2 regions of the Micromonospora sp. NPDC051196 genome follow, and region 2 is predicted to be linked to the other one. Evidence: predicted binding sites of a transcription regulator. Region 2 holds the regulator's gene; the other holds the start of a gene.
What was found. Region 2 encodes HrcA, which represses chaperone genes, less so after heat shock. Its sites were predicted from a motif close to GGTTNGCACNCTCNNNNNGAGNGTGCNAACC; they were not measured.
Positions count from the first base shown of each region.

Region 1: the regulator HrcA is predicted to act here: its motif matches at 4,526-4,556, upstream of groES (co-chaperone GroES).

Region 1 covers NZ_JBFBAY010000003.1:152,413-159,077, reverse strand. Annotated here, with positions in the region: gene AB0M35_RS09035 (substrate-binding domain-containing protein) at 1-1,046, opposite strand, end outside; gene ybaK (Cys-tRNA(Pro) deacylase) at 1,343-1,822, opposite strand; gene AB0M35_RS09025 (methyltransferase domain-containing protein) at 1,901-3,145, opposite strand; gene AB0M35_RS09020 (DUF397 domain-containing protein) at 3,337-3,540, opposite strand; gene AB0M35_RS09015 (helix-turn-helix transcriptional regulator) at 3,531-4,331, opposite strand; gene groES (co-chaperone GroES) at 4,689-5,003, shown strand; gene groL (chaperonin GroEL) at 5,074-6,665, shown strand, end outside.
Region 2 covers NZ_JBFBAY010000013.1:45,700-52,364, reverse strand. Annotated here, with positions in the region: gene AB0M35_RS22790 (serine hydrolase domain-containing protein) at 1-803, opposite strand, end outside; gene AB0M35_RS22785 (histidine triad nucleotide-binding protein) at 848-1,210, opposite strand; gene AB0M35_RS22780 (SDR family oxidoreductase) at 1,304-2,065, shown strand; gene AB0M35_RS22775 (16S rRNA (uracil(1498)-N(3))-methyltransferase) at 2,088-2,822, opposite strand; gene dnaJ (molecular chaperone DnaJ) at 2,849-3,994, opposite strand; gene hrcA (heat-inducible transcriptional repressor HrcA) at 4,068-5,090, opposite strand; gene AB0M35_RS22760 (DUF4870 domain-containing protein) at 5,299-5,901, shown strand; gene hemW (radical SAM family heme chaperone HemW) at 5,918-6,665, opposite strand, start outside.

The DNA of each region.
Region 1 (6,665 bases), on a different contig from region 2:
TGTTCCTTGGTCACGTAGCCGTCGGCGATGACGTCCTTGACGTTCTCCTTGTAGATCGCCGCGGGGGTGAGCAGGACGGCGGGCACGTCGCGGTTGCCCTCCGGGTCCCGGACCGTCTGGCCGGTCTCCTTGCGCTCGCCCTTGGCCAGCGCGATGGCCAGCTCGGCGGCGGCGTCCGCCTCCTTCTTGACCGCCTTGTAGACGGTCATGCACTGGTCACCGGCGAGGATGTTCTGCAGTGCCTGCGGGTCGGCGTCCTGCCCGGTCACCGGCACCTTGCCGTTGAGGTTGTTCTTCTTCAGCACCGAGATGGCGGCGTTGCCGAGGCCGTCGTTCGCGGAGAGTACGCCGTCGATCTTGCCGCCGGTCTTGGTGAGCTGCTGCTCGAAGATGGTCGCGGCCTGGGTGTTGTCCCAGTCCGGCACGGAGTCGTCGGCGGCCTTGGTGTACTCGCCGGAGTCGAACTTCGGCTTGAGGACCGAGTCGTAGCCTTCCTTGAACAGGGTGGCGTTGTTGTCGGTCGGCGAGCCGTTGAGGTACGCGATCGCCGGCTTTTCCGCCTTCGCGTCGGTGAGGCACTTGACCAGGCCCTCGCCCTGGAGCTTGCCGACGGCCACGTTGTCGAAGCTGACGTAGTACTCCGCCGAGCCGCCGAGGGTCAGGCGGTCGTAGTCGATGGTGGCGACACCCTGCGACTTGGCCTTGTCCAGGACGGCCTTACCGGTGCCGGAGTCCAGGTTGACGATCATCAGCACGGTGACCCCGTTGGTGATCATCTGGTCGGCGATGGTCTGGAAGGCGTTCTTGTCGCCCTGCGCGTTCTGGATGTCCGACTGGACACCGGCCGCGTCGAACGCCTCCTTGAGGAACCTGCGGTCCGCGCTCTCCCAGCGGACCGAGGAGCTGCTGTCCGGCAGGATCACGCCGATCTTCGGAGTCTTGCCGGAGCCGCCGCCGGCCTGGTCGCCGGAATCGTCGCCGCAGGCCGTCAGGCTGCCGAGGGCGAGCACGCCCACAGCGCCGATGGCGAGGAAGCCCTTGCGCATGTGCAGGGTCCTTTCGAGAGTGGGAAGGTGTCGGTGTGTCGATGGTGTTCTTTTGTTGTGCCCGGCAACGTATTCCCCGCCCGCGCGTCGGCACAAGGGTGCGGCGGAGGCGAGTTTGTTGTCGGCAGTAACAATTCGGCAACGCCCATGACTCGTCTGCCGGCGGTGTCCTGCATGATCGACACCGTTTCGGTGGAGTGGGGGTAACCCACCGACAGGGATACCGCCGTTGCGGCGTAACGGTGACGAGGCCAGCCCGGCGTGGTCAGCCGGCGGCGAGCCGGCCAGCGGCGTGGTCAGTCTGCGGCGAGGGGAGCGGTGTGGGCGTCGGTGAGGGCGACCAGGTCGGCCGGGGCCAGCTCGACCTGAAGGCCGCGCCGGCCTGCCGAGACGTACACCGTGTTGTGCTCCAGGGCCGAGGCGTCGAGCACCGTCGGTAGCCGCTTTCGTTGCCCCAGCGGGCTGATTCCGCCGCGTACGTACCCGGTCGCGCGTTCGGCCGCGCCGCGTTCGGCGAGTGTGGCCCGCTTGCCACCGACCGCCGCGGCCAGCGCCTTGAGGTCCAGCTCGCCGGTCACCGGCACGATCGCCACGGTGAGAGTGCCGTCCACCTCGGTCACCAGGGTCTTGAAGACCTGCCCTGGTGGTATGCCGAGCGTGGCGGCGACCAAGGCACCGTAGTTCGGCGACTCCGCGGGAACGTCGTAGGCGTGGGTGCGATGGGTGATGCCGCGCTTGGCCAGCAACACCGTCGCCGGCGTACCCCGTCCCGTCATGTGCGCCAACCTAGTCCCGACCCGTTGTCCCGGCCAGCGGCTTTCCGGGCCTTCGGCGGTGCACCCGCACCGTCGGGTTCAGTGGACCGGTTGACAGACCAGCACCGTCGGGGCGGCGGCCACCCGGGTCAGCACCAGGCTCGCCGGCTGGTCACCGGCCAGGCGCAGGTCGTGCCGGAGTCGTTCGGGTTCCAGCGCGGAGCCACGCTTGAGGATCTCCACCCGGCCGACTCGGCGCTCCCGCAGTAGCGCACGCAGGCGCTTGAGCGAGAACGGCAGCACGTCGGTCACCTCCAGGCAGCGGGCGTACGGCGTCGGCGTCGGCGTGTCGGCGTAGAGATAGGCGATGCTCGGATCGGCCAGCGAGGCGTCCAGGTCGGCGGCGAGTTCGGCGATCAGGTGGGCGCGTACCACCGCCGGATCCGGGTCGTACACGAAGCGGCGTACCGGCCCGACCGGCGCCTCGTTCCGGCCCGATCCGACGAGTTGGTGCACGCTCGTGCCGTCGACGAAGTGATAAGAAGGGGCCCCTTCACTACCTGAGGCGTTAACAGGGGGCCCTTCCTTCAACACAGTTGCGCGACGGGGGGTTTCGGTGAGGGGGCCGCACCAGAGCGCGGCCTCGACCAGGTCGCCGCCGACGCTGACCCACTCGGCCTCGGCGCCGACCGGGATGAGGGCGTGGTCGAGACCCGGCGCCACCTTCACCACCGTGTGGGATACCCGTTCGGCGAGCCCGGTGACGAAGTCCCAGGGCGGTGAGTACGAGTTCGGGTCGAAGATCCGGCGTCCGGTCCCGGCCCGGCGGCGGGCCGGATCGCAGAAGACCGCCTCGACCCGGGTCACGTCGAACGCCGTCGCGTCGCCGCACTCGACGGTGAAAAGCTCGGCCAGCCCGGCGGCCTGCGCGTTCGCCTCGGCCAGCGCGGCGGTGAGCGGGTCGGCCTCCACGCCGTACACCCGGATGCCGGCCTGGGCGGCGGCGAGCGCGTCGGCCCCCAACCCGCAACCCAGGTCGGCCAGGCTACTCACCCCGGCCTCGCGCAGCCGGTGCGCGCGGCGTCGCGCGACCACCCCCCGGGTGGCCTGTTCCAGGCCCGGCCGGGTGAAGAACATGCCGCTCGCCGCCGGCCCGAACTTGCCCGCCGCCCGGCGGCGCAGCTCCGCCTGGGTCAGCGCCGCCGCCGCCAACCCGGCCGGCACCCCCGCTGAGCGGATCGCCGCCGCCGCGGCCAGCGGATCACCGCCGGCCAACCGGGCCGCCGCCGCCAGCGCGGCCGACCCCTCGGCGGTACGCAACTCCGCCAGCTGCTCCAGATCCACCCGCCCATTGTCCCGGCCCACCCCGGCCCACCGACCGCCCCCACCCGCCCAGCCCGCCCCCACCCGCCCAGCCCGGCCCAGCCCGGCCCAGCACGGCCCTGCCCTGCTCGGCTAGCTTGATCATCACGGTCGCGCCGGAATGGCGGTATCCGGGCGAGTGGGTTACCCCTACTTCGGCGTAACGGTGTCGATCACACTCCCGACACCCGGGACCGGTGGTGGGAGGTGATGAAGGCGCGCCAACTGGCCGGGCTGAAGGCCAGCACCGGGCCGGTCGGGTCCTTGCTGTCGCGTACGGCGACCAGGTCGGGCAGGTTGTCGGCGACCTCGACGCAGGCACCGCCGTTGCTGTTGCTGCGGGAGGATTTGCGCCAGGTGGCACGGGTCAGGTCCATGACTTCGCCACTCCCTCGATCAGGCGGGCGGACTGCCGGTGCGGCAGCGCCTCACCGGCCACAGTCTCCCAACCCCGTCCCAGGGCGGCAAGGTCGTTCGGGCTGTCCACGGTGTGCCCCCGGCGTTGGTTGTCCAGGTGGGCCACCTCGGTGCCGTCGGCGAGCCGGGCCAGCACGAAGGGGCCGTTCAATCCGATGTACCACGGGGTCTCGGCCGGAATGACCCGTACCTGTATGTGTGGCCGGGCGCAGGCGGCCAGCAGGTGCTCCAGTTGCTCGTGCATGGTCGCCCGGTCGCCGACCTGCCGGCGCAGCGCCTGCTCGTCCAGGATCGCGATGAGCTGCGGCGGCTCGTCGCGAGCGAGCACCTCCTGCCGAGCCATCCGGGCCAGCAGTCGCTTCTCGACCTGCTCGTCGGTCAGCAGCGCATCGGCGCGGAGTATCGCTCGCGCGTACGTCTCGGTCTGGAGCAGACCCGGCACCACGGCCGGGTCGTACCAGCGCAGCGAGACGGCCTCCCGCTCGATCTCACCCCACGGCCGGAACCAGTCCGGCTCGGCATGCAGGCGGATCAGCTCCAGCATTCCGACGAAGAGGCCACCGGTCTCCAGCACCTTGTCGAATCGGGCCAGGTAGTCCGCGCTGAGCTGGTTCTGCCCCGTCTCGATCGCGCTGATCGACGACGGAGCGTAGTTGATCATTTTGCTCAGGTCTTCCTGGCTGAGCCCGCGCGTCTTGCGGGCCCGGCGCAACTGGTCCCGGAGAAACCCCAGAGTTGGTACGTCGGCCATGCCGTCTCCCTCCGTGATGTGGTCGTGCCGCAACGTAGGGAATCGGATGGCCGGGCGGAAGACAGGACCGGCATGTTGCGGTAATCCCTGGCGCAGGAGTGGGGAAGAGGTGGCGTGGGTGTCGGAAAGGTGGCGACACGAGCGTGTGGCGTTGGCACTCTCCTTGACGGAGTGCTAGCCGAGGAATAACCTGCGATTAGCACTCTCACCCTGAGGGTGCCAACGCTCGGGCCTGCGTCCGGGTGTTGAACGCCAGGCGGACCGGCACCCGCGACGACGGCCCCGCCCGGTGGCATGTGGCAGATTGACGCCGATCGGCACGCCGACCGGCAACGAAACCAAGTACCCCAGGAGGGTATGCCCGTGACTACCGCGACCAAGGTTGCGATCAAGCCGCTCGAGGACCGGATCCTGGTCCAGGCGAACGAGGCTGAGACCACCACGGCGTCGGGCATCGTGATCCCCGACACCGCCAAGGAGAAGCCGCAGGAGGGCACCGTCCTCGCTGTCGGCCCTGGCCGTTTCGACGACGACGGCGACCGGATCCCGATGGACGTCAAGGTCGGCGACACCGTCCTCTACTCGAAGTACGGCGGCACCGAGGTCAAGTACGCCGGCGAGGAGTACCTGGTGCTCTCCGCCCGCGACGTCCTCGCGATCATCGAGAAGTAAGCAACCGATCAGTGTCGTTGCCCCGGTCCGGCTCGCCGGGCCGGGGCAACGTCGCTTCGAAGGGACATACATGGCGAAGATCCTGAGCTTCTCGGACGACGCCCGGCACCAGCTGGAGCACGGTGTCAACGCGCTCGCGAACGTGGTAAAGGTCACCCTCGGGCCGCGCGGGCGCAACGTCGTCCTGGACAAGAAATTCGGTGCGCCGACGATCACCAACGATGGTGTGACCATCGCCAAGGAGATCGAGCTCACCAACCCGTACGAGAACCTCGGTGCGCAGCTGGTCAAGGAGGTGGCGACCAAGACCAACGACGTCGCCGGCGACGGGACCACCACCGCGACCGTGCTGGCACAGGCGATGGTCCGCGAGGGCCTGCGCAACGTGACGGCGGGCGCCAACCCCGCCGGCCTCAAGCGGGGCATCGACGCCGCTGCGGCCAAGGTCTCCGAGGCGCTGCTCGGCAAGGCCGTCGAGGTCTCCGACAAGAAGTCCGTCGCGCACGTGGCGACGATCTCGGCGCAGGACTCCACCATCGGTGAGCTGATCGCCGAGGCGATGGAGCGGGTCGGTCGCGACGGTGTGATCACCGTCGAGGAGGGCTCGGCGCTGCAGACCGAACTGGACGTCACCGAGGGCCTCCAGTTCGACAAGGGCTTCATCTCGCCGAACTTCGTCACCGACGTGGAGGCGCAGGAGTCGGTCCTGGAGGACGCGTACATCCTGATCACCACGCAGAAGATCTCGGCGATCGAGGAGCTGCTGCCGCTGCTGGAGAAGGTCCTCCAGAACAACAAGCCGCTGCTGATCGTCGCCGAGGACGTCGAGGGTCAGGCGTTGTCCACCCTGGTGGTCAACTCCATCCGCAAGACCCTCAAGGTCTGCGCGGTCAAGGCGCCCGGCTTCGGTGACCGCCGCAAGGCGATGCTCCAGGACATGGCGATCCTCACCGGTGCCGAGCTGGTCGCACCCGAGCTGGGCTACAAGCTCGACCAGGTCGGCCTGGAGGTGCTCGGCAGCGCCCGGCGCATCGTGGTCGACAAGGAGAACACCACCATCGTCGACGGCGGTGGCCAGGCCAGCGAGGTCGCCGACCGGGTCGCCCAGATCCGCAAGGAGATCGAGGCTTCGGACTCCGACTGGGACCGGGAGAAGCTGGCCGAGCGGTTGGCCAAGCTCTCCGGCGGCATCGCCGTGGTCAAGGTTGGGGCGGCCACCGAGGTCGAGATGAAGGAGCGCAAGCACCGCATCGAGGACGCCATCGCCGCGACCAAGGCTGCGGTCGAGGAGGGTACGGTGCCCGGCGGTGGCGCCGCCCTGGCCCAGATCCTGTCGGTGCTCGACGACGACCTCGGCTTCACCGGCGACGAGAAGGTCGGCGTGTCGATCGTGCGCAAGGCGCTGGTCGAGCCGCTGCGCTGGATCGCGCAGAACGCCGGGCACGACGGCTACGTCGTGGTGCAGAAGGTCACCGAGGGCAAGTGGGGCCACGGCCTCGACGCCGCCATCGGCGACTACGTGGACCTGACCGCGTCCGGCATCATCGATCCGGTGAAGGTGACCCGCAACGCGGTCACCAACGCCGCGTCCATCGCCGGCCTGCTGCTCACCACCGAGAGCCTCGTGGTGGAGAAGCCCGCGGAGCCGGAGCCGGCCGCGGG
Region 2 (6,665 bases):
ATCAGCCCGAGGCCGAAGCCGGCGTTCCACACGGCCTCGTCGGTGACCGTCACCGGCCAGCGCATCTCCTCGACGGTGGCCGGGGTCAGCACCCGCCCGGCCGCGTCCATCGCCGCCGGATCGGCCAGGAACGCCGCCCAGCGGGCCATGTCGGTGGCCGTGCTCCACAGTTGCGCGGCCGGACCGACGGCACCGAAGTCGGTCGGCGGCTCCGGATGCGCCTCGTCGGAGTAGGCGTCGACCAGATAGCCGGTGGCCGCCCGAGGGCCAGGTGTGACCGTGGTGCTGGTCAGTCCGAGCGGGGTCAGCACCCGCTCGGTCAACACCTCGGCCCAGGTACCGCCGCGCAACTGCCCGACCAACCGGCCGAGCAGTGCCACTCCCAGGTTGGAGTAGTGGAACCGGCGGCCGGGCGGCAACACCCGCTCGGCCCGGGCCAGCTCGGCGACCAGTCGGTCGGCGTCCGGCACCCGCAACGTGTCCCAGACGTCGCCGTACGGCTCGCGTTGCAGGCCGGCGGTGTGCGACAACAGCCGGCGTACGGTCAACTCGCCGTGTGCCGGCAGGTCGAGGTGCCGGTCCAACGGATCATCGAGGTCGAGCAGGCCCTCGTCGCGGCACTGCATGACCAGTACGGCGGTGAAGGTCTTCGTCACCGACCCGATCCGGAACCGGGTCTGCTCGTCCAGCGCGGTGTCGTTGCCGGTGCCGCCGACCGTGCACGTCCACACCGCCCGGTCGGCCCGGTACACGGCGGCCGAGACCGCCGGTACCCGGGCCTGCGCCTGGACCCGGCACACCATCCGTTCCAGGTGCGGGGCGGCGGCGGTACGGCCGGCGGCCGAACTCACGCCAAGCTCCGGGCCAGCATCGGGCCGAGCGGCGCCCCGCCCAGCAGGTGCGCGTGCGCGTGGAACACCTCCTGGCCGCCGTAGGTGCCGGTGTTGAACATCAGCCGGAACCCGTCGCCGAGCAGCCCCTCGTCCTCGGCCACGGCGGCGGCCGTGGCCAGCACCTCACCGGCCAGTACCGGGTCGCCCTGGCCGAGGGTGGCCACGTCGGCGTAGTGCTCCTTGGGGATGACCAGCACGTGCACCGGCGCCTTCGGATCGATGTCGCGGAAGGCAAGCGTGGTGGGGGTCTCGCGGACCACCGTGGCCGGGATCTCCCCGGCGACGATCCGACAGAACAGACAGTCAGCAGTACTCACCGGGGCAGTGTAAGGAAGGGCCCCCTCCTAACGTCTCAGGTATAGGAAGGGCCCCTTGTCAACACTGCCCAGCGGTACGGCAGGATGACCCGCATGGCGGGACGGGCGGTGCTGGTCACGGGCGGTTCACGTGGCATCGGGCGGGCGGTGGTTCAGGCCTTCGCCGCCTCCGGCGACCGGGTGGCGATCCACCACCGCGACTCGGCCCAACTGGCCGAGCAACTGCGGGCCGAGTTGCCGGGCACGGGCCACGTGGTGGTCCGTGCCGACCTCGCCGACCCCGACGCGGTACGGACGATGGTGGACGAGGCCGCCGACCGCCTCGGCGGGCTCGACGTGCTGGTCAACAACGCCGGCGTGTTCGGACCGGCCGATCCGCCGCATCCCGTCTTCGGCAGCAGCTATGAGCAGTGGCGGCAACGTTGGCGACAGGTGTGCGACACCAACCTGTTCGGGGCGGCCAACGCCGCCTGGTGCGCCGCCCAGCACATGCGCACGCGAGGTGGTCGCATCGTCAACGTCTCCTCGCGCGGCGCGTTCCGCGGCGAGCCGACCAATCCGGCGTACGGTGCCAGCAAGGCCGGTCTCAACGCGATGGCCCAGTCGCTGGCGGTGGCCCTGGCGCCGTACGGCATCGCGGTGGCCACGGTCGCGCCCGGGTTCGTCGAGACGGACATGACCAACGAGCACCTCAAGGCTCCGCGGGGTGCGGCGATCCGGGCCCAGAGCCCCTTCGACCGGGTGGCCCGTCCCGAGGAGATCGCTGCGGCCGTGCACTGGCTGGCCAGCCCCGAGGCGGAGTGGGCCTCCGGCACCATCATCGACCTCAACGGCGCCTCCTACCTGCGCACCTGACGCAGCAGGCCGAAACCGGGGTCTACCAGCGCAGGAGGCGGGTGGCGAGGACGGCCAGGGCGGCCACCCCGGCGGTGGAGGTACGCAGCACCGAGGGGCCTAGGCGGACCGGGTGCGCGCCGGCCTCCTGGAAGGCTGCCAACTCGGTCGGGGTGATGCCCCCCTCGGGGCCGACCACCAGCACGATCTCACCCCGGTCGGGCAGCTCGACGGTGGTCAGCCGGTCGGTCGCCTCCTCGTGCAGGACGAATCCGGCGGCGGCACCGGCGATCCGCCGGGCAACCGACCCGGTGGGCTCGTCCGGCGCGCCCGCCACCACCGGCAGCCACGCCCGGCGGGCCTGCTTGGCCGCCTCCCGAGCCGTGGCCACCCACTTGCCCCGGGCCCGTACGCCCCGGTCACCGCGCCACTGCACCACCGACCGGCCGGCCGCCCAGGGGACGATCTCGTCCACTCCCGCCTCGGTCATCGCCTGTACGGCCAGTTCACCCCGGTCGCCCTTGGCGATGCCCTGCACCACCACCAGTCGGGGGTTCGCCGCGTCGACGTACCCCCGCCGGGTGATCTCGATGTCGAGGGTGCCGCGGCCGACGGCGGTGACCACGGCGGCGGCCGTGCCGCCCCGGCCGTCGCCGAGCAGCAGTTCCTCGCCGACCCGTAGCCGTTGCACGGTGGCGGCGTGGTGCCCCTCGGGGCCGTCGAGCACCATCGAGTCGGCGGTGGGCAGCGACTCGACCAGGAACAGCGGAGCGGACATGTCCGGCAGCCTCGACCAGGACCGACTCAGGCGTGGCCGTTGAAGGCGTCACGCATCCGGGAGAAGAAGCCGCCCTGCTTGGTGAGTTCGGCGACCTCCTCGCCGCGGGTCTTGGCGAAGTCGCGCAGCATCCGCTCCTGGTCGGCGTCGAGCTTCGTCGGGGTACGCACGTCTAGGTGGACGTAGAGGTCACCACGACCGGTGCCACGCAGGTGGGGTACGCCCCGGGCGCGCAGCCGCAACGTGCTGCCCGGCTGGGTGCCCGGCTTGACGTCGACCGGCTCCTCACTGTCGAGCGTCTTGATGGTCAGCCGGGTGCCGAGTGCCGCGGCGGTCATCGGCACGGTGACCCGACAGTGCAGGTCGTCGCCCTTGCGGGAGAAGACGTCGTGCGGCCGCTCGTGGATCTCGACGTAGAGGTCACCGGCGGTGCCACCACCCGGGCCCACCTCGCCCTGCTGGGCGAGCCGGATCCGCATGCCGTCCTCCACCCCGGCCGGGATCTTGACGGTCAGCGACCGGCGGGTCCGGACCCGCCCGTCACCGGCGCAGGTCGGGCAGGGGTGCGGGATGGTGGTGCCGTAGCCCTGGCAGACCGTGCACGGCCGGGCGGAGACCACCTGGCCGAGGAAGGTGCGCTGCACCGACTGCACCTCGCCCCGGCCACCGCACGCCTCGCAGGTGGCCAGGTGGGTGCCGGCGGCGGTGCCCGCACCGGAGCAGGTGGTGCAGAGCACGGCGGTGTCCACCGTGATCGGCGCCTCCACCCCGAAGGCGGTCTCCTGAAGGTCCAGTTCCAGCCGCAGGATCGCGTCGGCACCGGGTCGGGTACGCGGTCGCGGTCCCCGGCCGGCGCCGGTGGCCCCGCCGAAGAACGCGTCCATGATGTCCTGGAAGCCGACGAACGGACCGGCACCGCCGGGCCCACCCGGGCCGCCGGCACCGCCGCCGCCCGGGGCCAACGGGTCGCCACCGAGGTCGACGATCTGCCGCTTCCGATCGTCCGAGAGGACCTCGTACGCGGCGTTGATGTCCTTGAACTTCTCCTGTGCCTCCGGGTCCGGATTGACATCCGGGTGGAACTGTCGCGCCAGCTTGCGGTACGCGCGCTTGATCTCGTCGTCGGAGGCGCCTCGGCTGACGCCGAGAATGCCGTAGTAGTCCCTGGCCACTGCGTTCCGTGTCCTCGTGTTCGTCTCGCGTTACGCCGGTCGGCGGCGGCAGCCCACCGTCGGCCCTGACTGATCAGTTCTGGGCCAGCAGCTCGCCCACGTAGCGTGCCACGGCCCTCACCGTGGCGATGGTCCCGGGGTAGTCCATCCGGGTCGGCCCCAGCACGCCCATCCCCCCGACGATGGTCGCGCCCGGGCCGTAGCCGGTGCTGACCACGGATGCCGCCCGCAGGTTGTCGATCTCGTTCTCGTCGCCGATGCGCACCCGCAGCGTGCTCGGCTCAACCTCGCCGATGAGTTTGAGCAGGACGACCTCCTCCTCGAGCGCCTCGAGGACCGGTCGCAGGGATCCCTGGAAGTCCAGCAGCCCGCCGCGGGCGAGGTTGGCGGTGCCGGCCAGCGCGATCCGTTCCTCGTGCCGCTCGACCAGCGTCTCCAGCAGCACGGTCGACAGGGTGGTCATGGCCGGACGCAGGTGCGGCACGGACTCCTCGATGAGGGCCTGCACCAGCGGCGGGGTTTCCGACAGCTGGATGCCGACCAGCTTCTCGTTGATCGTCCGACGCAGGTCTATGACGTCGTCGGCGAGGATCGGGGCCGGCAACTCGACCAGTCGCTGCTCGACCCGCCCAGTGTCGGCGATCACGACCAGCATCAGCCGGGTGGTCGAGATCGGCACCAGTTCCAGGTGCCGGACACGAGACCGGGCCAGGCTCGGGTACTGCACCACGGCGACCTGTCGGGTCAGCTGCGCCAGCAGCCGGACCGTGCGGTGCACCACGTCGTCGAGGTCGACCGCCCCGGCCAGGAACCGCTCGATGGCTCGGCGTTCAGCTGGGCTGAGCGGCTTGACCCGGCTCAACCGGTCGACGAAGAGCCGGTAGCCACGGTCGGTGGGCACCCGGCCGGCGCTGGTGTGCGGCTGGCGGATGTAGCCCTCCTCCTCCAGCACGGCCATGTCGTTGCGGACGGTGGCCGGCGACACGCCGAGCTGGTGCCGCTCGACCAGCGCCTTGCTGCCGACCGGCTCCTGGGTGGCGACGTAGTCCTCGACAATCGCCCGCAGCACGGCGAGCTTGCGGTCGTCGAGACCCATCTCCCACCTCCTGTCGCAGGCCAGTGTCAAGCGTCCACCGCCGCCAGCGGGCGCCCTGGCACTCGACTGTAGCGAGTGCCAGTCTACGTCGAGGCCCCCGGCAGCGCGATGATCAAGAAAACAGACGTGTCCGAGGGCCGATCGTAGGGTTGACACTCGCCGGTGTCGCTATGGTGCGCCATTGCCGCTGGCACCTACCGTGAGCCCCATGACTGAACCACCTCGTCCCCCGAATTTCGGCGACGATCCCACGGCTCCGATGTCCGGATCGTCTGGCCAGGGCGGCTATCCCCCGCCCACCGGCGACCAGCCCCCGTCGGCCGGCTACCCGCCACCCGGTGGCTATCCGCCGCCTGGCGGCTACCCGCCACCCGGTGGCTATCCGCCGCCCGGCGGTTACCCTTCGCCCGGTGTCGGTTACCCGACCGGGGGCTACGGCGCGCCCGGCGGCGGCTACGGCAGCAGCGAGGACAAGACCTGGGCCCTCATCGCCCACTTCGGCGGCCCGCTCGGCGTGATCGTCGGTGGTGGCCTGCTCGGCTGGGTCGCGCCGCTGATCGCGATGATGAGCCGCGGGCAGCAGTCCCCCGCCGTCCGGGCACACGCGGTCGCCGCCCTCAACTTCCAGATCACCTGGGCGGTCGCGGGCGTGCTGGCCTGGGTGCTCGCCACGATCACCTGCTTCGTGCTGTTCTTCGTCCCGATGATCGTCTGGATCATTCCGGTGATCTTCGGCATCATCGGCGGGGTCAAGGCCAACGAGGGCACGCTCTACCGCTACCCGATGACCTACACCTTCGTGAAGCGCTGACGCCCGGTCACCGCGCTCAGGGCAGCAGGTCACGCACCACAGCGTCGGCGAGCAGCCGGCCGCGCAGGGTCAACACCCCGCGGCCGGCCGCGTGGGCGGGCGCGGCCAGCAGACCGTCGGCCACCGCCCGCGCCGCAGCCGTGCGCCCGGCGTCGTCGAGGACGTCCAGCGGCAGGCCGCCGGCCAGCCGCAGCCGCAGCATGACCTCCTCCATCCGGGCCTCGTCGGCGGTCAGCACCTCCCGCGCCAGGCCGGGTGACCGGCCGGCGGCCAGGCGTTGGGCGTACGCCGTGGGGTGTTTGACGTTCCACCAGCGCACCCCACCGACGTGGCTGTGCGCCCCCGGACCGAGGCCCCACCAGTCACCGCCGGTCCAGTAGAGCAGGTTGTGCCGGCAGCGGGCGGACGGCGTACGGGCCCAGTTGGACACCTCGTACCAGGAGAAACCGGCCGCGTCGAGGGCGGACTCGGCGGCCAGGTATCGGTCCGCGGCGACGTCGTCGTCCGGGTACGGCAGCTCACCACGACGCATCCGCGCGGCCAGCCGGGTGCCGTCCTCGACGATCAGGGCGTACGCGCTGACGTGGTCGACGCCCGCCGCCACGACCTGCTCCAGCGAGGCGGCGAAGTCCTCCGGCCGCTCCCCCGGCGTCCCGTAGATCAGATCCAGGTTGACGTGGTCGAAACCGGCGTCGCGGGCCTCGATCGCGGCGGCCGTGGCCCGGCCGGCGCTGTGCCGGCGGTCGAGCACGGCGAGCACCCCA